2 linked regions of the Actinocorallia herbida genome follow. The protein of the gene in region 2 interacts with the protein of the main gene of each other region in a pairwise test. Links are inferred from orthologs where the notes say so. Each region holds a gene or a part of one and is shown on either strand. Other genes may lie near its edges.

Evidence for each region.
Region 1: the proteins of rpe (region 2) and eno interact in binary tests that used the Escherichia coli proteins (3 or more experiments, as listed by UniProt). The link is inferred for Actinocorallia herbida from one-to-one orthologs.

The regions. Positions count from the first base shown.
Region 1 is NZ_RJKE01000001.1:200,229-210,881, forward strand. The notes cover bases 2,505-5,328. They hold eno (phosphopyruvate hydratase), read left to right. Parts: upstream 2,505-3,186; coding sequence 3,187-4,470; downstream 4,471-5,328. Other genes in these bases: EDD29_RS01200 (ABC transporter substrate-binding protein), read right to left, coding at 2,505-2,951; EDD29_RS01210 (FtsB family cell division protein), read left to right, coding at 4,561-4,896; EDD29_RS01215 (DUF501 domain-containing protein), read left to right, coding at 4,929-5,328. In the rest of the region: EDD29_RS01185 (Rrf2 family transcriptional regulator), read right to left, coding at 1-124; EDD29_RS01190 (ABC transporter permease), read right to left, coding at 207-1,091; EDD29_RS01195 (ABC transporter ATP-binding protein), read right to left, coding at 1,081-1,881; more of EDD29_RS01200, read right to left, coding at 1,878-2,504; more of EDD29_RS01215, read left to right, coding at 5,329-5,444; EDD29_RS01220 (Ppx/GppA phosphatase family protein), read left to right, coding at 5,475-6,392; EDD29_RS01225 (uracil-DNA glycosylase), read left to right, coding at 6,488-7,183; EDD29_RS01230 (class I SAM-dependent methyltransferase), read left to right, coding at 7,436-8,545; EDD29_RS01235 (Bax inhibitor-1/YccA family protein), read left to right, coding at 8,638-9,414; EDD29_RS01240 (acetyl-CoA C-acetyltransferase), read right to left, coding at 9,488-10,653. UniProt on the Escherichia coli protein: Catalyzes the reversible conversion of 2-phosphoglycerate (2-PG) into phosphoenolpyruvate (PEP). It is essential for the degradation of carbohydrates via glycolysis.
Region 2 is NZ_RJKE01000001.1:1,458,999-1,469,718, forward strand. Bases 4,150-7,040 are described here. They hold rpe (ribulose-phosphate 3-epimerase), read left to right. Parts: upstream 4,150-5,192; coding sequence 5,193-5,888; downstream 5,889-7,040. Other genes in these bases: EDD29_RS06945 (RsmB/NOP family class I SAM-dependent RNA methyltransferase), read left to right, coding at 4,150-4,455; EDD29_RS06955 (riboflavin synthase), read left to right, coding at 6,333-6,926; EDD29_RS06960 (bifunctional 3,4-dihydroxy-2-butanone-4-phosphate synthase/GTP cyclohydrolase II), read left to right, coding at 6,923-7,040. In the rest of the region: EDD29_RS06930 (hypothetical protein), read left to right, coding at 1-1,331; def (peptide deformylase), read left to right, coding at 1,524-2,069; fmt (methionyl-tRNA formyltransferase), read left to right, coding at 2,077-3,003; more of EDD29_RS06945, read left to right, coding at 3,037-4,149; more of EDD29_RS06960, read left to right, coding at 7,041-8,131; ribH (6,7-dimethyl-8-ribityllumazine synthase), read left to right, coding at 8,131-8,616; hisG (ATP phosphoribosyltransferase), read left to right, coding at 8,864-9,739; EDD29_RS06975 (PH domain-containing protein), read left to right, coding at 9,744-10,178; EDD29_RS06980 (sodium:solute symporter family protein), read left to right, coding at 10,234-10,720. UniProt on the Escherichia coli protein: Catalyzes the reversible epimerization of D-ribulose 5-phosphate to D-xylulose 5-phosphate.

The sequences.
Region 1 (10,653 bases), 1.3 Mb from region 2 along the record:
GGAGGAACGTCAGGGGCAGCGCGTGGGATTCGGCGAGTGCCGCGGCGGTGAGGGGGGCGGGCTCGGCGGAGGCCAGGGCCAGCAGGGCGCGGAGTGCGTACTCCACTCGGGCGGTGATCTGCACGGGCTCCCCGATTATTTCGACTCGTTAAGTTGGATAGACGTCCCAAAAAGTGCCACACCTTACGATGCGGCACTTTCCGGACTTATCTGTTGGAGTCGTCCAGCCCCCAGCGGTTGCGGAGCGACCGGTCGGCGAGGCCGAAGAGCTGGTCGACCACCACGCCGATGATCAGGATGATGAACATCACCGAGATCATCTCGGACGTCTGGTTGAGCTCGCGGCTGAAGGTGAGCAGGGTGCCCAGCGACTGCACGCCGATGATCACCAGCAGTTCGCCGGCCATCAGGGAGCGCCAGGCGAACGCCCAGCCCTGCTTGAGCCCCGCGACGAACGAGGGCAGCGAGGCGGGGATGACCAGGTGCCGGTAGCGGCCGAAGCCCTTGAGCCCCATCACCTTGCCCGCGCGCAGCAGGATCGGCGACGTGTAGTCGACACCGGAGATGAGCCCGTTGGCGATCGACGGCGCGGCGCCGAGGACCACCACGAAGAGGATCGCGCCCTCGCTGAGCTTGAACAGCAGGATCGCGAGGGGGAACCAGGCGATCGACGGCATCGTCTGGAGGCCGGTGATGAGCGAGCCGAAGGCCCGGCGCAGCACCCACGACTGCGACACCAGCGCGCCGACGGCGCCGCCGATGAGGACGGCGAGGGCGAAGCCCACGACCGCGCGCTGCATCGTCAGGCCGACCGCGTCCCAGGTCTTGCCCGAGGTCACGGTGTCCCAGAAGACCGGGAGGACCTCCGCCGGGCCGGGCAGCACCCACGGGTCGCGCCAGCCCGACCAGACCACGCACTGCCAGGCGAACAGGAAGATCGCCAGCGCGGTCACGATCGGCCACAGCGCCGAGTAGACGCGGATCAGCGGGTTCTTCCTGGTCCCCGCGGTCAGCTCCAGGGCGTCGAGCCCGGCGAGCTCCCGGTTGACTCCGGGCTTGGGAGCGCTGTCGCTCGTCTTCTCAAGCACCATGGCGGCTGACTTCCTCCTTGAGCCGGTCGGTGATCTCGGCGGCGAGGGAGGAGACCTCGGGAGCGTCGATGCGGCGCGGCCGCGCGAACTCGACGGGGAACTCCTGGATGACCCGGCCGGGCCGGCTGGACAGCAGCACGACGCGGTCGCCGAGCCGGACCGCCTCGCGCACGTTGTGCGTGACGAACAGGACGGTGAGCTCGCGCTCCCGCCAGATCCGCTCCAGCTCGTCGTGGAGCAGGTCGCGGGTCATCGCGTCGAGGGCGCCGAACGGCTCGTCCATGAGCAGCAGCGTCGAGCGGCGGCCCTGGTAGGACTCGGTGAGCGCGAGGGCGCGGGCGAGGGCGACGCGCTGGCGCATGCCGCCGGACAGCTGGTGCGGGCGCTTCTTGGCGAAGCCGCCCAGGTGGACCGACTCCAGCAGCTCGGCCGCGCGCCCGGGGCGGTCCTTGCGGGGCAGCCCGCGCTGGCGCAGCGCCAGCTCCAGGTTGCCGCCGACGGTCAGCCACGGGAACAGCGCCGGCTCCTGGAACATCAGGGCGACGCGGGCGTTGCCCACGTCGATGGTGCCGGAGCTGGTCTTGTCGAGGTCGGCGACGAGGTTGAGGAGAGTGGACTTGCCGCAGCCGGACGCGCCGAGCAGGCAGACGAACTCTCCGGGCTTGACGTCCAGGGAGACGTTGTCGAGCGCGAGCAGCGCCGAGCTCCCGGATCCGAACGCTTTGGAGACACCGGCGAGCCGGACCGCGGCGGCGGTCCGGCTCTCGGCGGCCTCGGGGGCCTTGGTCATGGGGTCGCGACCTCCGGCTTTCCGGCCGCCTTCAGCACCGTGTTCAGGTAGGACAGGTCGTAGATCCCCTTGAGGTCGACCGGGTCGAGCAGGCCGACGGCCTGGGCGTGCTCGGCTCCTCCGGTCAGCGACGCGGCGATCGGGTCGTTGGTGAACTCGATCTCCTTGAAGGCCGAGTCCAGGACTTCCTTCGACAGCGGCTTGGTCGTCAGCTTCTCCAGCTGGGCGTTGGCCGCGGTCTTGGCCTCCTCCAGGTTGGAGGCGATGAAGTCGTTGGAGGCGACGGTCGCCTCGACGAGCTTCTGGACGAGGTCCGGGTGCTCCTTGGCGAAGTCCTGCCGGACGATCAGGTGGGTGATGACGAACTTGCCGTCGGGCCACAGGGTCTTCTCGTCGATCAGCTTCTTGGCGCCGCTCTCGAGGATGAGGCGGGAGGCGAAGGGCTCGGGCACCCAGGCGCCGTCGATCTCGCCCTGCTTGAAGGTCTCGATCGTCTGGGAGTTCTCCTGCGGGACGACCGAGACGTCGCCGGTGCCGTCCTGGTTGGCGGTGAGGCCCTTTTCCTTGAGGTAGTAGCGGATCGCCACGTCCTGGGTGTTGCCCAGCTGCGGGGTGGCGATCTTCTTGCCCTTGAGGTCGTCCAGGCTCTTGACCTTCTTGGGGTTCACCACGAGGGAGACGCCGCCGGACGCGGCACCCGAGATGATCTTGATGGCCTGTCCCTTGGACTGCGACCAGGCGTTGATGGCCGGGTTCGGTCCGACGAAGGTCGCGTCGACGCCCTTGGCGAACAGGGCCTCGATGGCGGCGGGGCCGGCGTTGAAGGCCTTGCTCGACAGCGTGACGTTCGAGCCCAGCTTCTCGGCGAAGATGCCCTTCTCCAGGCCCACGAGCGCGGTGGCGTGCGTGATGTTGGGGAAGAAGCCGAGGTTGACGGTGACCTTCTCGTCGCCTCCGCCGGAGCCGGAGTCCTCACCGCCGCAGGCTGCGAGCGCCGGGAGACCGATCACCAGCGCCGCCGTCGCTGCGAGGGCTTTTCTCCTGCTGAGCTTCATCGCGCTCCACTCCATCTTTCCGACTGTCTAAGGGGGGATGAGTCGTGCGAGCCGGATGGATATTTCCGACTGGTTTGATGCGAAAAGTAGACCAGGGGATGCCCATCAAGTCAACCCGATCGGTAGGAATAGTGGGGACGGTTGGGTAACGGGTCGGACTCGGGCGGGCGGCGAGCCTCGCGCGGGGGCGCGAGGGGGCTTCGATAGGGTCTGAGGGCAACCCCCGTGATGCTGAACAAGGAGTGCGCACGTGTCCGCGATCGAGGCCGTACACGCCCGGGAGATCCTCGACTCCCGCGGCAACCCCACAGTTGAGGTCGAGATCCTCCTGGAAGACGGCACGCAGGCGCAGGCCGCGGTGCCGTCCGGCGCCTCCACGGGCCAGTTCGAGGCGGTCGAGCTGCGCGACGGCGGCGACCGCTACAACGGCAAGGGCGTCCAGCAGGCCGTCGCCGCCGTGAACGACACGATCGGCAAGGAGATCGTCGGCTACGACGCCGACGACCAGCGGATCATCGACCAGGTCATGATCGACCTGGACGGCACCCCGAACAAGGCCAAGCTCGGCGCGAACGCCATCCTCGGCGTCAGCCTCGCCGTCGCCAAGGCCGCCGCGGACTCCGCCGACCTCCCGCTGTTCCGCTACGTCGGCGGGCCGAACGCGCACGTGCTGCCGGTGCCGATGATGAACATCCTCAACGGCGGCGCGCACGCCGACACCAACGTCGACATCCAGGAGTTCATGATCGCGCCGCTCGGCGCGGCCACCTTCTCCGAGGGCCTGCGCTGGGGCGTCGAGGTCTACCACGCGCTCAAGTCCGTGCTGAAGGCCAAGGGCCTGAACACCGGCCTCGGCGACGAGGGCGGCTTCGCCCCCGACCTGCCCTCCAACCGCGAGGCGCTCGACCTCATCCTCGTCGCGATCGAGAAGGCCGGCCTGACCGCCGGCCGCGACGTCGCCCTCGCCCTGGACGTCGCCGCCACCGAGTTCCACGCGAACGGCGCCTACACCTTCGAGGCCTCGGCCCGGTCCGCCGAAGAGATGGCGCAGTACTACGCCTCCCTCGTCGCCGACTACCCGCTGGTCTCCATCGAGGACCCGCTGGACGAGAACGACTGGGACGGCTGGAAGGCTCTCACCGACGCGATCGGGAGCAAGGTCCAGCTCGTCGGCGACGACCTGTTCGTCACCAACCCCGAGCGCCTCGCCCGCGGCGTCAAGACCTCGACCGCCAACTCGCTGCTGGTCAAGGTCAACCAGATCGGCACGCTCACCGAGACCCTGGACGCGGTCACCCTCGCCCAGACCAACGGCTTCAAGTGCATGATGAGCCACCGGTCCGGCGAGACCGAGGACACCACGATCGCCGACCTCGCCGTCGCCACCAACTGCGGCCAGATCAAGACCGGCGCCCCCGCCCGCAGCGACCGGGTCGCCAAGTACAACCAGCTCCTGCGCATCGAGGAACTGCTCGACGACGCGGCCCGCTACGCCGGCGCCGCGGCCTTCCCCCGGTTCGGCTGGGAGGGCTAGATCAGCGCCCCGCGCTCCGGTGCGCCAGCCCCCCGCGACAGCGCGGGGGGCCGGTCGCATCTGACGTCGCGGGCCGCGATCCTCGCGGTCGTGCTCTGCGCGATCGCGCTGAGCCTCGCCTATCCCGTCCGGGAGTACATCGCCCAGCGCACCCAGATCTCCCAGCTGCAGAAGCGGGAGGCCGCCGCGCGGCAGGAGGTCGAGGACCTCACCGCCCAGAAGGGGCGGCTGGGCGACCCCGACTACATCAAGGGCGAGGCGCGCAGGCGGCTGCACTACTGCGACCCCGGTGAGCAGTGCTTCGTCGTCCTGGACGGGGAGGGCGGCGCGTCGCAGTACGGTGGGGGCGCGCAGGAGCAGCGCAAGGCGCCGCCCTGGTACGAGACGCTCTGGGGGTCCGTCGAGGCCGCCGACGAGCAGCCGTAGCCCCCGTTCGAGTTCGATGAGAAAGGCCCGCAGTGGAAGAGCGTGACGTCGCCGCCGTCCAGGCGCAGCTCGGCCGGGAGATCCGCGGCGCGGCGGAGGTCGCGCACCGCTGCCCGTGCGGACTGCCGGACGTGATCGAGACCGCGCCCTACCTGGAGGACGGGTCGCCGTTCCCCACCCTGTACTACCTCACCTGCCCCAAGGCCGCCTCGGCCATCGGCACGCTGGAGGAGCGCGGCGAGATGCGCCGGATGCAGGAGCGGCTCGCCGAGGACCCCGAGCTGGCCGCCCGCTACCTGGCCGCCCACGAGGACTACAAGGCGCGCCGCGACAAGGCCGCGGAAGCCGCCGGGATGCCTCTGCTGCCCGAGGGCATGCAGACCGCGGGCGGCATGCCCGAGCGCGTCAAGTGCCTGCACGCCCTCGTCGGGCATGAGCTCGCGGCGCCCGGCACCAACCCGTTCGGTCGCGAGGCCCTCGACGAACTCCCGGAATGGTGGCGCTCGGGCCCGTGCGTCGATGTCATGATGGACGGAGAACTGCCCTAACGGGCGCAGCCGGTTCCGGGAGGGCGTTACATGACGCGGGTTGCCGCGATCGACTGCGGGACCAACTCGGTCCGGCTCCTCGTCGCCGACGTCGACACCGAGCTCAAGGACATCGAGCGCGAGATGCGCATCGTGCGCCTCGGCCAGGGGGTCGACCAGACCGGAGAGCTGGCGCCCGAGGCGCTGGAGCGCACCTTCAAGGAGATGCGCGGCTACGCGGCGCTGATCGAGCGGCACGGGGCGGAGAAGGTCAGGGTGGTGGCGACCAGCGCCACCCGCGACGCCCGCAACCGGGCCGATTTCGTCGCCGGAGTCGTGGAGATCTTCGGGGTCGAGCCCGAGGTCGTCTCCGGCGAGGAGGAGGCCGCGCTGTCCTTCACCGGCGCCACCCGCGACCTCGCCGTGCTCCGCCCGCTCCGCCCCTACCTCGTGGTCGACATCGGCGGCGGCTCCACCGAGTTCGTCGTCGGCGCGGGCGACGTGCAGGCCGCCAAGTCGGTGAACATCGGCTGCGTCCGGATGACCGAGCGGCACTTCAAGGGCGCCAACCCGCCCTCGCCCCAGCAGATCGCGGGCGCCGTCGCCGACATCGACGCGCAGCTCGCGGCGGTCCGCGCGGAGGTCCCGGTAGGCGAGGCGCGCACCCTGGTGGGGCTCGCGGGCTCGGTCACCACGGTCTCGGCGATCAACCTCGGCCTCGACGCGTACGACTCGGACCGCATCCACCTGTCCCGGATCACCGCGGCGCAGGTCCACGACATCACCCGCCGCCTGCTGAAGATGACGCACGACGAGCGGGCCGCGATGGGCGTCATGCACCCGGGCAGGGTCGACGTGATCGGCGCCGGCTCCCTGATCCTGGACCGCATCATGCGCGAGTACGGGTTCGGCTCGGTCGTCGTCAGCGAGCACGACATCCTCGACGGCATCGCCTGGAGCCTCGCCTGAGCGGCGGGAACCCCCCGTTCGTCCCGCCCGGCACCGGCTGGCCGGAGGACCCGGCCACGCCGGAGACCCCCGTCGCGGCCGATGCCGAGGCCGTCGTGCGGCTCGCCGCGGGCGCAGGGGACCACGCGGAGCTGGCCGCACGGCAGTCGGTGTGCCGGGCCTGCCCCCGGCTGGTGGACTGGCGGGAGTCGGTGGCGGTCGAGCGGCGAAGGGCGTTCCGCGACGAGCGGTACTGGGGCCGGCCGGTGCCCTCCTGGGGCGCCGAGGACGCGCCGATCCTGCTGGTCGGGCTCGCCCCCGCCGCGCACGGCGGCAACCGGACCGGCCGGATCTTCACGGGCGACCGCTCCGGCGACTGGCTGTTCGCCTCGCTGCACCGGTGCGGCCTCGCCGCCAAGGACACCAGCACGCACGCGGGCGACGGCCAGCGGCTGCTGCACACCCGGGTCGTCGCGACGGTGCTGTGCGCGCCCCCGGACAACAAGCCGCTTCCGGTCGAGCGCGACGCCTGCCGTCCGTGGCTGGTGCGGGAGCTGGAGCTGACGCGGCCGAAGGTGATCGTGGTGCTCGGCGGGTTCGCGTGGCAGGCGCTGTGGCCTTCGCTGGCCGCCGCGGGCCTGCCCGTGCCGCGTCCCCGACCCCGTTTCGGACACGGAGTGGAGGCGGCGGTGGGCGACGCCGTCGTCCTCGGCTGCTACCACCCGTCGCAGCAGAACACGTTCACCGGGCGGGTCACCGAGGAGATGCTGGACACCGTCTTCCGCCGCGCGAGGGCGCTGGCCGGGCGGTGATCAGGGGAATCGGGGGGCGGGACAGGACCGGGCTCAGCGGCGGGCCGCTGAACGCCCCCGTAGGGCCCTGTCCCTTCCCCGAAGAGTGAGATGCCCCGTAGGCCCCATGGGTTTGCGGTTTCGGCGGAATTTTTCCCGTCCCGATCCGGTCGGCACGGGCGTGGCGCGTGGCACATCTGACCGGCGGGGCTTGGGGTAGGCCCCGTACTGCCTAAGATCGGCGGTGCGCCGACGGCTGGAGGGGGACTGACGATGGCGGACGGGGTCGCGGGACGGCTGGAGCCCTTGCTGGTCCGGCTGCTGGGCCCGGAGCCGCCGGTCCGGGTCCGCGCCTGGGACGGCAGCGAGACCGGCCCGAAGGACGCGCCCGCGTTCGTCCTCCGGGACCGCAGGGCGCTGCGGCGGTTGCTGTGGAAGCCGGGCGAGGTCGGCCTCGTGCGCGCGTTCGTCGCCGGGGAGCTCGACATCGAGGGCGACGTCTGCGCCGCGCTCGGCGCGCTCCAGCGGGTGCTGCGCCGCGGCGACGAGCCGATCGCGCTGAGCGCCGAGGACAAGCGGGAGATCGTGCGGACCGCGGTGATGCTCGGCGCGGTGGGCCCGGAGCCGAAGGCTCCCCCGGAGGAGGACGGCGCGGGCCTGATGGCCGAGACGTCCGCCGGGCTGTACGCCCGGATGACGGGAGAGGGCCGCGGCACGGGCGTCGGCAGATGGGCGGACGCCCTGACCCTCGAAGAGGCGCAGGACGCCGACGCCCGGGACGTCGCGGCCCGGCTCGCCCCCCGCCTCGGCGAGTCGGTCCTCGAGGTGAACGCCGGATTCGCCGCGTTCTCCCGGCTGCTCGCCGCCCAGTGCCCCGGGGCCGACGTGACGGCCGTCACCCCGTTTCCCGAGCAGGCGCCCCCCGGCGTCTTCCTGGAGCCCGAGCTTCCGGGCGGCGCCTTCGACGACCGCAGCTACGACGCCGTCGTCTCGCTGGCCGGGACCACCCCCGTGCACCGCGATCTCGACCGTCTCGTCGGGGTGCTGCGGCCGGGCGGCAGGCTCCTGGTCCGGCAGACCGTCCACCGGCCGGACGCCCTGCCCCGGCCCTTCACCAGCGACTACGTCTACGGTAAAGGTGGAGACACCCCCACCCTCGGCGAGTTCATCAGCCTCATGGACGCCGTCGGCCTCGAGGTGCGCGGAGTGCGCGCCCTGCGCGATGAGTACGCGCTGACCCTGCGTGCTTGGGCGGGCCATCTCGCCGCCCCCGCGCCCGGCGACGGGATCGCGCGGGTCTGGTCGCTGCACCTCGCCACTACCGCGCTCGCGTGCGAGAACGGCAGAATCGGCGTGTACGAGGTCGAAGCGGTGCTCCGTTGAGCGTCATCGGCCGAGAATGATCGCCCTGAACGGAACCATAATCGGACGCCGTCCGTCTATGAGATGAAGAAGTACAACTGCTGGAGGCAGTGATGGAGAGCAGGAACCCCGTGTTCCGCAAGGTCGGGGAGCAGGCGCGGATGGGGCATACCCCCACTCCCGCCGAGCTTCAGGGCATGTACGACCAGCCGGCCTACGCGCCCCCCGCCGAGCGCGCGATGACGATCGACGATGTCGTCGTCAAGGGGTTCGCGAGCCTCGGTGTGCTGGCCGTCACCGGCACCGTCGCCTGGGTGCTCAACCTCAACATGGGCATCGCTCTCGTGGCGGTCCTCGCCGCGTTCGGCATCGGCCTGTACCTGAGCTTCAGCGGCAAGTCCAGCGCCGCCCTGACGCTCACCTACTCGGCGCTTTACGGCATCGCGGTCGGCGCGATCAGCCACCTGTACAACGACCTGTACAACGGCATCGTCTTCCAGGCGATCCTCGGCACCGCACTCGCGTTCGGCGCGGTCCTCACCGTCTACGCGCTGCGGATCATCCGGGTGACGCCGAAGTTCACCCGCTTCGTGGTCGCCGCGGGCTTCGGCCTCGTCGCGCTGATGCTGGTCAACCTGGTCGTCGGCCTGTTCAACGACACCGGCATCGGCATCCGCGAGTACGGTTTCCTCGGCATCGCGTTCAGCGTCGTGGCGATCCTGGTCGGCTGCTTCTTCCTGATGCTCGACTTCGACATGATCGAGCGCGGCGTCCAGCAGCAGCTGCCCGCGAAGTACGCCTGGGCCTGCGCCTTCGCGCTGACCAGCACGCTCGTCTGGATCTACCTGGAGATCCTGCGCCTCCTGGCGATCCTCCAGGGCAACGACTGACCCCGGTCCTGCGGCCATGAAGAAGGCCCCGGCGCTTCCCGCGCCGGGGCCTTCGCCGTCCTGCGGGAGCCGCCTAGCTGAGGCGCTCCAGGACCATGGCCATGCCCTGGCCGCCGCCGACGCACATCGTCTCAAGACCGAACTGCTTGTCGTGGAACTTGAGGCTGTTGATGAGGGTGCTGGTGATGCGGGCGCCGGTCATGCCGAAGGGGTGGCCGATGGCGATGGCGCCGCCGTTGACGTTGAGCCTGTCGTAGTCGACGCCGAGCTCGTCGGCCGACGGCAGGACCTGCGCCGCGAACGCCTCGTTGATCTCGACCAGGTCGATGTCGTCGATCGTCAGGCCCGCGAGGGCGAGGGCCTTCTTGCTGGCCTCGATCGGGCCGAGGCCCATGATCTCCGGCGACAGCCCGCTGACGCCGGTGCTGACGACCCGGGCCAGCGGGGTGATGCCGAGCTCGGCCGCCCTGGTGTCGCTCATGATGACCAGGGCCGCGGCCCCGTCGTTCAGCGGGCAGCAGTTGCCCGCGGTGACCGTGCCATCGGGACGGAACACCGGCTTGAGCTGCGAGACCGCCTCGTAGGTGGTGCCCGCGCGCGGTCCGTCGTCGGTGGCCGCGACGGTGCCGTCGGGCAGCGTGACGGGGGTGATGTCGGTCGCCCAGAAGCCGTTCGCGATGCCCTTCTCGGTCAGGTTCTGCGAGCGGACGCCGAACTCGTCCTGCCGCTGCCGGGACACGCCCTTGAGCCGGGCGACGTTCTCTGCGGTCTGGCCCATCGCGATGTACACGTCGGGCAGGGCGCCGTCCGCGCGCGGGTCGGTCCAGTCCTTGCCGCCCTCGGCCAGCACCGCGGTGCGCGCCTCGGCGTCGCCGAAGAGCGGGTTGGTGGTGCCCTTCGGACCGTCGGACGAGCCGAACGCGAACCCCGAGACGTGCTCGACGCCCGCGGAGACGATGACGTCGGCCTCCCCGGCCCGGATCGCGTGCAACGCCATCCGGGTCGTCTGGAGCGATGACGAGCAGTACCGGGTGACGGTCGCGCCGGGCACGGCGTCGAGGCCGAGCAGCACGGCGACGACCCGGCCCATGTTGTAGCCCTGTCGGCCACCGGGCAGGCCGCAGCCGAGCAGGAGGTCGTCGATGGTGTTCGGGTCGAGCTGGGGGACCTTGTCCAGCGCGGCCTTGACCATGGACGCGGCCAGGTCGTCCGCGCGCAGGTCCTTCAAAGAGCCTTTGA
Region 2 (10,720 bases):
AGGAAGCCGTCGAGGCGTGGATCGCGGCGTTCGAGGCGCTCCCCGAAGAGGAGCGGATGCAGCGCACCATGCGCCAGTTCGCGGCCGAGAACGTGGTGCCGCCGGTGCGCCTGGCCGCCGTGGCCGAACTCGCCGCGACGGCCCGCGAGTCCGGCCTGCTGCGCGAGGCGCTCGGCCTCGCCGACTGGATCGGCGCGCGCGCCGCGACCGACGGCAGGCTGTCGGCCGCCGACGCCGAGGCCGCCGCGACCGCGCTCGGCCTGCCCGTGCCCCGCGCGGGCGGCGGCGTGTTCCCCGAGGTCGAGCGGATGTACGACGCGCTCGGCGAGGTCGGCGTCATCGAGACCGACGGCGCCGAGATCCGCCAGGGCGACCGCCCGGACTCGGCGTCCGACGAAGAGGTCCTCGCCCTGTGGATCGCCCTCCTGGACGGCCTCGTCGGCCAGGAGTACGCCGAAGGCTCGTCGCTCAGCCCCGTCGAGGTCGTCTGGAGCGAGCTGCCCGGCGTCCTGCTGCGGATGTACGAGAGCGGAGAACCCGTCGCGATCGGCCAGCTCGTGGTCGACCTCCTGGAGCACATCCAGGCCGGGTACGACGTCGCCGACGGAGAGGTCTTCGCCGAGGGCGTCCCGCAGGCGCTGCGGCTCGACCTGGAGGACCTCGCGCGCTGGGGCGCCGTGACCTTCGCCACCGCCGACGAGGCGGCCCTCACCCCGCTCGGACTGTTCGCCGTGCGCGAGCTGCTCCTCGCCGAGGGCTACACCGCGCCGCTCATCGGCGACCTCGCCGAGTCGACGGCCGAGGACCTCATCAAGGGGCTGGGCTTCCACCGCGAGGACACCGCCGAGGAGGAGATCGCGCTCTGGCTCGCCAAGCGCTCCGCCGAGGAGGCCGCGCAGGGCCTGCTGCACCTCATGCGGCAGGGCCGCCCCGCGCAGCGCAACATCGCCGCGGTCGTGCTCGGCCAGGTCGACCGGCCCGCCGAGCAGCTCATCCGCGGCGCGCTGGAGTTCCCCGAGACCCGCCCGTACGCGCTGATGTGGCTGAACGGCCACGGCGACGAGTCGGCCATGCCGACCGAGGCGGACATGCAGTGGATGTTCGTCGACACCGTCGCCGGCATGACCGAGGCGCTCGGCCCGCACGACGCCGTGCACCTCGCCCTGTCCGACACCCCGGAGGAGGCCGACCTCACCGGCCTCATCACCGACATCTGGCGGATCCCGCACCCCGACGTCGCCGACGTCCTGGAGGCCATCGGCGAACACCACCACGACCGCGACCTCGCCAAGGCCGCCCGCAAGGCGGTCTTCAAGGCCCGCTCCAAATAAACGGTCGCTCCGGTGATCGGGCGCTCGGGATCCCGGCGCCCGATCACACCGGCGTGGCTTCTCGTCGGAGCCCGTGGCCGGGGCGGAGCCAGAATCCGCTCGGGCGGCCGGTCGACCACGGCGGACGGCGCGGTGTCCCTGGCGCGCATACACTGAGTGGCGATCCGTAGAACCTTCGAGCGAGGAGCCGTCTTGTCCGTCAAGCCGATCCGTCTCTTCGGCGACCCCGTGCTGCGCACCCCCGCCGAGCCCGTCGTCGACTTCGACCGGGAGCTGCGCACCCTGGTCAAGGACCTCACCGACACGATGATCGAAGCGCCGGGGGCGGGGCTGGCCGCGCCGCAGCTGGGCGTGGGCCTGCGGGTGTTCACGTACTTCGTCGACGACGTGCTGGGACACCTGGTGAACCCGTCACTGGACCTCACCGAGGAGATCCAGGACGGCGACGAAGGGTGCCTCTCCCTGCCGGGGCTGTCCTTTCCGACCCAGCGGGCCTACGGCGTCGTCGCCAAGGGCTTCAACATGCACGGCGAGCCGATCACCGTCGAAGGCACCGAGCTGCTCGCGCGCTGCGTGCAGCACGAGACCGACCACCTCGACGGCATCCTGTTCATCGACCGGATGGACACCGAGCAGCGCAAGCTGGCGATGAAGGCGATCCGGGAGGCCGAGTGGTTCGGCGAGCCCGCGCCGGTCGTCCGGGCGTCGCCGCACAGCACCTTCGGCCGGGCGATCTGAGGCCGCGATGAGACTCGTCTTCGCCGGCACCCCGGAGACCGCGGTGCCGCCGCTCAGAGCCCTGCTGGAGTCCTCGCACGAGGTCGTCGCGGTCGTCACCCGCCCGGACGCCCCCGCAGGGCGCGGCCGCAAGCTGGTCGCCAGCCCCGTCGGCGAAGTGGCCGAGGCCGCCGGGATCGAGGTGCTGAAGCCCGCCAAGGCGAGCGACCCCGAGTTCCTGGCCCGCCTGACCGAACTCGCGCCCGACTGCTGCCCGGTCGTCGCCTACGGCGCGATCCTCCGCAAGGAGGCGCTGGCCATCCCGCGGCTCGGCTGGGTGAACCTGCACTTCTCGCTGCTGCCCGCCTGGCGCGGCGCGGCCCCGGTCCAGCACGCGATCCTCGCCGGCGACGAGATCACCGGCGCGATGACGTTCCAGATCGAGGAAGGGCTGGACACCGGCCCCGTCTTCGGCCATCTCACCGAGCCGATCCGGCCCGACGACACCAGCGGCACCCTGCTGGAACGGCTCGCCGTCGCGGGCGCCCGCCTCCTCGCCGACACCATGGACGGCCTGGAGATCGGCGGCCTGCGGGCCGTCCCCCAGTCCGACGAGGGCGTGTCGTACGCGGCGAAGCTGACGCCCGAGATCGCCCGCGTCGACTGGACCGCGCCCGCGATGCGCGTCGACCGCCTCGTCCGGGCCTGCACGCCCGCGCCCGGCCCGTGGACGACGCTGCGCGAGGACCGGATCAAGCTCGGCCCGGTCCGCCCCGCCGCGGGCGGGGGCCCGCTCGCACCCGGTGAGATCAAGGTCACCCGCAATGAGGTCCTCGTCGGCACCGCCACCCACCCGGTGGCGCTGAGCGAGGTCCAGGCGCCCGGCAAGAAGCGGATGCGGGCCGTCGACTGGGCGCGCGGCCTGCGCCTGACCGACACCGACCGCTTCGCCTGATCCGCGCCGCCCAAGACGTCCGGGGGAGAACCCATGCCTGAACAGCGCCGCAGAAGCGCCCACCGCGCCCGGCCGCAGGACAACCGCAGGCCCGCGCGCCAGGCCAAGCGCCGCACGCCCGGCGACGCCGTACGCCGCGCCGCCTACGACGTGCTCCGCGCGGTCGACACGCGCGACGCCTACGCCAACCTGCTCCTGCCGCGCGTCCTGCGCGAGCGGGAACTGAGCGGCCGTGACGCGGCCCTCGCCACCGAGCTCACCTACGGGACGCTCAGGGGACGCGGCACCTACGACGCGATCCTCGACCTGTGCAGCGACCGCCCCGTCGCCAAGATCGACCCGCCGCTGCGCGACCTGCTCCGCCTCGGCGTCCACCAGCTGCTGCGCACCCGCATCCCCGCGCACGCCGCGGTGTCCACCACCGTCGACCTCGTCCGGTCGGTGGCCGGGCCCGGGCAGGCGAAGTTCGCCAACGCGGTGCTGCGCCGCGTCACCTCGCGCGACCTGCCCGCCTGGCTCGTCGTCATCGCCCCCGAGGACGAGCTCGGCCGCCTGTCGGTGACCTACAGCCATCCCAAGTGGGTGGTGTCGGCGCTGCGCGACGCGGTCGGCGCCGCCGAGATCGAGGACCTCCTCGCGGCCGACAACGAGCGCCCGGGCGTCACGCTGGTGGCCCGGCCCGGCCGGATCGCGGTGGAGGATCTGTACGACCTGGGCGCGGGTCCCGCCGCCTACTCGCCTTACGCCGCCTACCTTCCCGAGGGCGACCCCGGCGAGATCGCCGCGGTCCGCGAGGGCCGCGCGGGCGTCCAGGACGAGGGAAGCCAGCTCGTCGCCCTCGCGCTGGCCGCCGCCGAGGTGGACGGCAAGGACGACGCCTGGCTCGACCTGTGCGCCGGCCCGGGCGGCAAGGCCGCGCTGCTGTCGGCGCTCGGCGCCGAACGCGGCGCGCAACTCCTGGCCTGCGACGTGCAGCCGCACCGCGCCGAGCTGATCACCCGCGTCGTCGGCGACAACACCCGGGTGCTGGTCGCCGACGGCACCGAGCCCGCATGGGAGCCCGGCTCCTTCGACCGGGTGCTCGTCGACGTCCCGTGCTCCGGCCTCGGCGCGCTGCGCCGCCGCCCGGAGGCCCGCTGGCGGCGCACCCCGCAGGACCTCGCCTCACTCGGACCGCTCCAGCGGCGGTTGCTGACGACCGCACTGGACTCCGTCCGGCCCGGCGGCGTCGTGGCGTACGTCACCTGCTCCCCGCACCTCGCCGAGACCCGCGTCGTCGTCGACGACGTGCTGCGCGGCCGCGAGGACATCAAGCGCCTCGACGCGGTCGAAGTCCTCGCCGGCGTGGCCCCGACCCTGTCCGGCCTGGGCACGGGCCCCTACGCCCAGTTCTGGCCCCACCGCCACGGCACCGACGCGATGTTCCTGGCTCTGGTACGGCGTACCGCCTGAGGATGTGTTCGCCGGCGTGTTCACTGGCCGGCTGTGTTTGCTGGCCCGACCTCCGGCCCTGGGGGCCTGCGGTCGGGCTGGTGATCGGGCGCTTTCGCGCCCTGGGCCGCCCCTTCGGCCCTTGGGGGCCTACGGGGCGGCCCAGGGGCGCCCGATCACGTGCGCGGCCGCGCCTGACGGCGCTCCCTGGAACGACTGCGCGAGCACCGCGCCTGGCGGTGTTCCCTGGGACGATTGCGGGAGGTGCCGGGCCTGGCGGTGTTCCCTGGGGCGGCTGCGGGAGGTGCCGGGCCTGGCGGTGTTCCCCGGGGACGACTGCGCGAGCACGGCGCCTGGCCTGGCGGTGTTCCCCTGGGACGATTGCGGGAGGTGCCGGGCCCGGCGGTGTTCCCTGGGAGCAACCCGCGTGGGTGCTTCTGGTGGGGGTGCGAAGGGGCGGGGTTCTTGGAAACAGTCTGTGCGGGGTGCTCGTGAAGGGGTGAAGGGGCGGGGCCGCGCCTTCGGCGCTCCCTGGAAGGGGGGTGTTCGGTGGTGGGGGCTTGGGGTGAGGTTCACCTGGGGGTTCACCTGGGGGTTCACCTGGGGGTTCACCTGGGGGTTCACCTGGGGGTTCACCTGGGGGTTCACCTGGGGGTTCACCTGGGGGTTCACCTGGGGGTTCACCTGGGGGTTCACCTGGGGGTTCACTCGGGTGAGTGAGGGGCGGGCGGGTCGGGGAGCCTAGACTCGGTCCCACCATGGGCATTCAGATCTCTCCGAGCATTCTTTCCGCCGACTTCGCGCGTCTCGCCGAGGAGGTGGCCGCCATCTCCGACGCCGCCGACTGGGTGCACGTCGACGTGATGGACAACCACTTCGTTCCGAACCTCACTCTCGGGCTGCCGATCGTGGAGGCGCTGCTCAAGCACAGCGCGCTCCCGCTCGACTGCCATCTGATGATCGAGGACCCCGACCGCTGGGCCCCCGCCTACGCCGAGGCCGGGGCCAAGAGCGTCACGATCCACGCCGAGGCGGCCAAGGCGCCGGTCCGCACGCTGCGCATGATCCGCTCCGCGGGCGCGCGCGCGTCGCTGGCGCTGAACCCCGCGACCCCGGTCGAGCACTACGAGGACCTGCTCGGCGAGCTGGACATGCTGCTGCTGATGACGGTCGAGCCGGGTTTCGGCGGCCAGAAGTTCCTCGACGTGGTGCTGCCGAAGATCCGGCGGGCCCGCGAGATGGTCAAGGGCCGCGACCTCGACCTGTGGATCCAGGTGGACGGCGGGGTGTCGGCCGAGACCATCGAGCGCGCCGCCGAGGCGGGCGCCGACGTGTTCGTCGCGGGCAACGCCGTCTACGGGGCCGAGGACCCGTCCGCGGCGATCCGCGAACTGCGCGCCCTCGCCGACAAGAAGGCGGAGCACCCGCGCCCCATCGGCTTCGGTCGCCCCTGACCCACCCGTCGCTCCGGGCCAACCAAGCGAGCGCTTGGTTGGCCCAATGTGGTCAGAGGGGGGCCGGTATGGCGAGCGGAACATCTGCCATGGCAGACTTGTTACCGAGATATGAGGCCGATGGGGGATGAAACCCGCATCCGGCAGCGAACTCGGCAGTACCGCAAGATCGCAGTGCCCGGCCACCCCCGCGGTGGCGGTAAGAATTGAGAATGCGGCGCATACCGCGTCGCAAAGCGTGCTCCGGGGTCGGTGCAATTCCGAACCGGCGGTAAAGTCCGCGACCCGGCCGAAGCCATCGGCCGGCTGATCCGGTGAGATTCCGGTACCGACGGTCATAGTCCGGATGGGAGGCAGCGCGCGCGCCGAACCATGCCCTGACCAGGGCTCGTTCGGCTATTCCTAGACCCCCGGAGCTCCCCGCCAGACAGGGAGGACAGGGGAGTGTTCACCGGAATCGTCGAAGAGCTCGGCGAGATCGTCAGCAAGACCGACGGGCCCGATTCGGCCGTCCTGGCCATCAAGGGCCCCATCGTCACCTCCGACGCCGTCCACGGCGCGTCGATCGCGGTCAACGGCGTCTGCCTGACCGTCGTCGACCTCAAGGACGACGTCTTCACCGCCGATGTGATGCACGAGACGCTGGCGCGGTCCAGCCTCGGCGCCCTCACCCCCGGCTCCCGGGTCAACCTGGAGCGGCCCGTCCGCCTGGCCGACCGCCTCGGCGGGCACCTCGTGCAGGGCCACGTCGACGGGGTCGGGACCATCGTGGCGCGGACCCCCTCCGACAAGTGGGAGCTCGTCCGGGTGTCACTGCCCGCGGCGCTGTCCCGGTACGTCGTGGAGAAGGGCTCCATCACCGTCGACGGCATCAGCCTCACCGTGGTCGAGGCCGCCGCCGACTCGTTCACCGTCAGCCTCATCCCCACCACGCTGGAGCTGACCACCCTGGGCCGCAAGGCCGTCGGGGACCCCGTCAACCTCGAAGTCGACGTCGTCGCCAAGTACGTCGAGCGCATGATCGGAGACCGGAAGTGACGACGTTCAACACCATCGAGGAGGCCCTGGCCGACATCGCGCTGGGCCGGCCCGTCGTCGTCGTGGACGACGAGGACCGCGAGAACGAGGGCGACCTCATCTTCGCGGCCGAGAAGGCGACCCCCGAGCTCATGGCCTTCATGATCCGGTACACCTCCGGCTACGTGTGCATCGCGCTGCCCGACAGCGACTGCAAGCGGCTCGACCTTCCGCCGATGTACCACTCCAACCAGGACGTGCGCGGCACCGCCTACACCGTCTCGGTGGACGCGGCCGAGGGCGTGTCCACCGGCATCTCCGCCGCCGACCGCGCGCACACGACCCGGCTGCTGGCCTCCGCCGACACCGTCCCGTCGGACCTGCGCCGCCCCGGCCACGTCGTCCCGCTGCGGGCGCGCGAGCACGGCGTCCTGGTCCGTCGCGGCCACACCGAGGCGACCGTCGACCTCGCCCGCCTCGCGGGCCTGCGCCCGGCCGGCGCCCTGTGCGAGATCGTCAACGACGACGGCACCATGGCCCGGCTGCCCCAGCTCGAGGTGTTCGCCAAGGAGCACGACCTCAAGCTGATCTCCATCGAGCAGCTCGTGGCCTACCGCAAGCGGCATGAGAGCCTCGTCGCGCGCGCCGCGGAGACCGTCATCCCGAACCGGTTCGGCTCCTGGCGCGCCGTCGGCTACACCTCGGCGATCGACGGCGGTGAGCACATCGCCCTCGTCCTCGGCGACCTCGGCGACGGCGCCGACGTGCTCACCCGCGTCCACTCCGAATGCCTCACCGGCGACGTGCTGCACTCCGACCGCTGCGACTGCGGCACCCAGCTCGACGCCGCGATGGAGGCGATCTCCGAGGCCGGTCGCGGCGTGGTCGTCTACCTGCGCGGGCAGGAGGGGCGCGGCATCGGCCTCATCGCCAAGCTGCGCGCCTACGGCCTCCAGGACGGCGGCGCCGACACCGTCGACGCCAACCTCGAGCTCGGCCACCCCGTCGACGCCCGGGAGTACACCAACGCCGCGCACATCCTCGCCGACCTCGGCGTGAAGTCGGTGCGGCTGCTGACCAACAACCCGGAGAAGATCGCCGCGCTCTCCTCGTTCGGCCTCGACGTCGCCGGGCGCGAGGCGCTCCCCGTGCACGTCACCGAGCACAACCGGCGCTACCTGACGGTCAAGCGCGACCGTCTCGGACACCAGATCGAAGGACTGTGATGAGCGGAGCGGGACGTCCGGAGGACACCACCGTCGAGGCGGCGGGCCTCACCATCGGGATCGTGGCCGCGCGCTGGCACGGCGAGATCACCGACCAGCTGCTGGCCCGGGCCGTCGAGGCGGCCAAGGCGTGCGGCGCGGAACCCGTCGTGGCCCGGGTCGCCGGGACGCTCGAGCTGTCGGTCGTGGCCCAGCAGTTCGCCCGCGACCACGACGCCGCGGTCGCGCTCGGCTGCGTGGTGCGGGGTGAGACGGCTCACTTCGACTACGTGTGCGACTCGGTCACCGCGGGGCTGACCAGGATCTCGCTCGACGAGGCGACGCCCGTCGGCAACGGCGTGCTCACCTGCGAGAACCTGGACCAGGCGCGCGCCCGCGCGGGCCTGCCCGGCAGCACCGAGGACAAGGGCTGGGAGTCGGTCGTGGCGGCCCTGGACGCCGCGCTGACCCTGCGCGACCTGCGGGCCCGCGACGGCGGCCGCTGAACACTGCGGTAAAGTTCACGTGCCCGCAACACGCGGGCACGTGAACCGCATCAGGGTCCCGGATCCCCACAAGATCCGGTATTTCCCGAAGTTTCCGGTGGAGGAGGCGAAGTGACCGCGCTCGGCATGGCATTCGACCTGCGAGGCACGCGGCACGGTGGACACGCCGGGCATGCCGGGGAGCATCGCAGCTCCTGACCTGCCCCGGACCCGTCCTTCCCGTCTTTTCACACCGAAAGGCCTCACCGTGCTCTCCCTCGTTCTGCCCAAGGGTTCCCTGGAGAAGGCGACCTTCGATCTGTTCGCCGCGGCCGACCTGTCGGTCCGCCGCGCCAGCGAGCGCGACTACCGCGCCTCGATCGACGACCCGCGCATCGACAAGGTCCGCGTGCTGCGCCCCCAGGAGATCCCGACCTACCTGGAGCAGGGTCTGTTCGACCTCGGCATCACCGGCCGCGACTGGATCACCGAGACCGACGCCGACGTGGTGTCCCTGGGCGAGCTCAAGTACTCCAAGGTGACCTCCAACCCCGTCAAGGTGATCATGGCCGTCCCGGAGGACGCGCCCTGGCAGACGGTCGCCGACCTGCCCGACGGCGTCCGGATCTCCACCGAGTTCCCGGCCCTCACCGACCGGTTCCTGGAGAAGCACGGCGTCAAGGCCAAGGTCTTCCCGTCCTACGGCGCGACCGAGGCGAAGGTCCCGGACATCGTCGACGTCATCGTCGACCTCACCGAGACCGGCTCGTCGCTGCGCAAGAACGGCCTGCGCATCCTCGACACGCTGCTCACCAGCTACACCGAGCTGGTCGCCAACCGCGAGGCCTACGAGAACCCCGAGAAGCGCGCCGCGATGGAGGACATCGCGCTCCTGCTCCAGGGCGTCATCCGGGCCCGCGGCCAGGTGCTCATCAAGCTGAACGTGCCCGCCGGGCAGCTCCAGGACGTGCTGAACGTCGTCCCGGCCATGGCCTCCCCGACCGTCACGCCGCTCGCGGGCGGCGAGATGTACGCGGTCGAGAGCGTCGTCGCCAAGGCCGGCATCAACGAGCTCATCCCGAACGTCAAGGCCGCGGGCGGCCGCGACATCCTGGAGATCCCGATCTCCAAGATCGTCGACTAGCGAGATGCCCGGCACCACCACCTGGCGGCCGCGCAAGACGCGGGCCACCGCCATCGCGATGGCGGTCCTGATCATGGCCACCATGGTCTGGCTCGCCATCGCGATCTCCGACACCTTCAAGACCGGTGACCGGATCGGCATCGTGCTGTTCGGCCTGTTCGTGGTGTGGGTGCTGTCCCTGCTGGCCCGGGTGAAGGTCGTCGCCGACGACGACGGCCTCACCGTGGTCAATCCGCTGCGCAAGCACCGGTACGCCTGGGCGGAGATCGTCGGCGTCAGCCTCGGCGTCGGCGCCCCCTGGCCCTACCTCGACCTCGCCGACGGCACCACCAAGGGTCTCGTCGGCATCCAGGGCTCCGAAGGCGAGGCGGCCCGCGAGGCCGTCGCCGAACTGAAGGCGTTCATCGCCGACCGCGGCGAGGGCGCCGAGCCCGCCTGACCCGCGCGGACCGCCGGGTTCGTTGCCCGGATCCTGTGAAACCTCATGCATTCGCGTGAGCTTGCCGGTGGAGGCGCTGGGAAGATTCTTCGAGGTGATCTTCCTCGCGCAGGCCAACGACGACCTCCGGTTGGACGTCAACGGCATCGACTGGTTGCTGCTCGCGATCTACTTCGCGACGGTCCTCGGCATCGGCTTCGCGGCACGGCTCACCGTCCGCTCCAGCGTCGACTTCTTCCTGTCGGGCCGGTCGATGCCCGCGTGGATCACCGGCCTCGCCTTCCTGTCGGCGAACCTCGGCGCCACCGAGATCCTCGGCATGGCCGCCAACGGCGCCCAGTACGGCCTGATGACCACGCACTACTACTGGATCGGCGCCGTCCCTGCGATGGTGTTCCTCGGCATCGTCATGATGCCGTTCTATTACAAGTCGGGCGTGCACTCGGTGCCGGAGTTCCTGCGGCGCCGCTTCAACTCCGCCACCCAGCTGCTGAACGCCGTCTCGTTCGCGATCGCGCAGGTGCTCATCGCCGGCATCAACC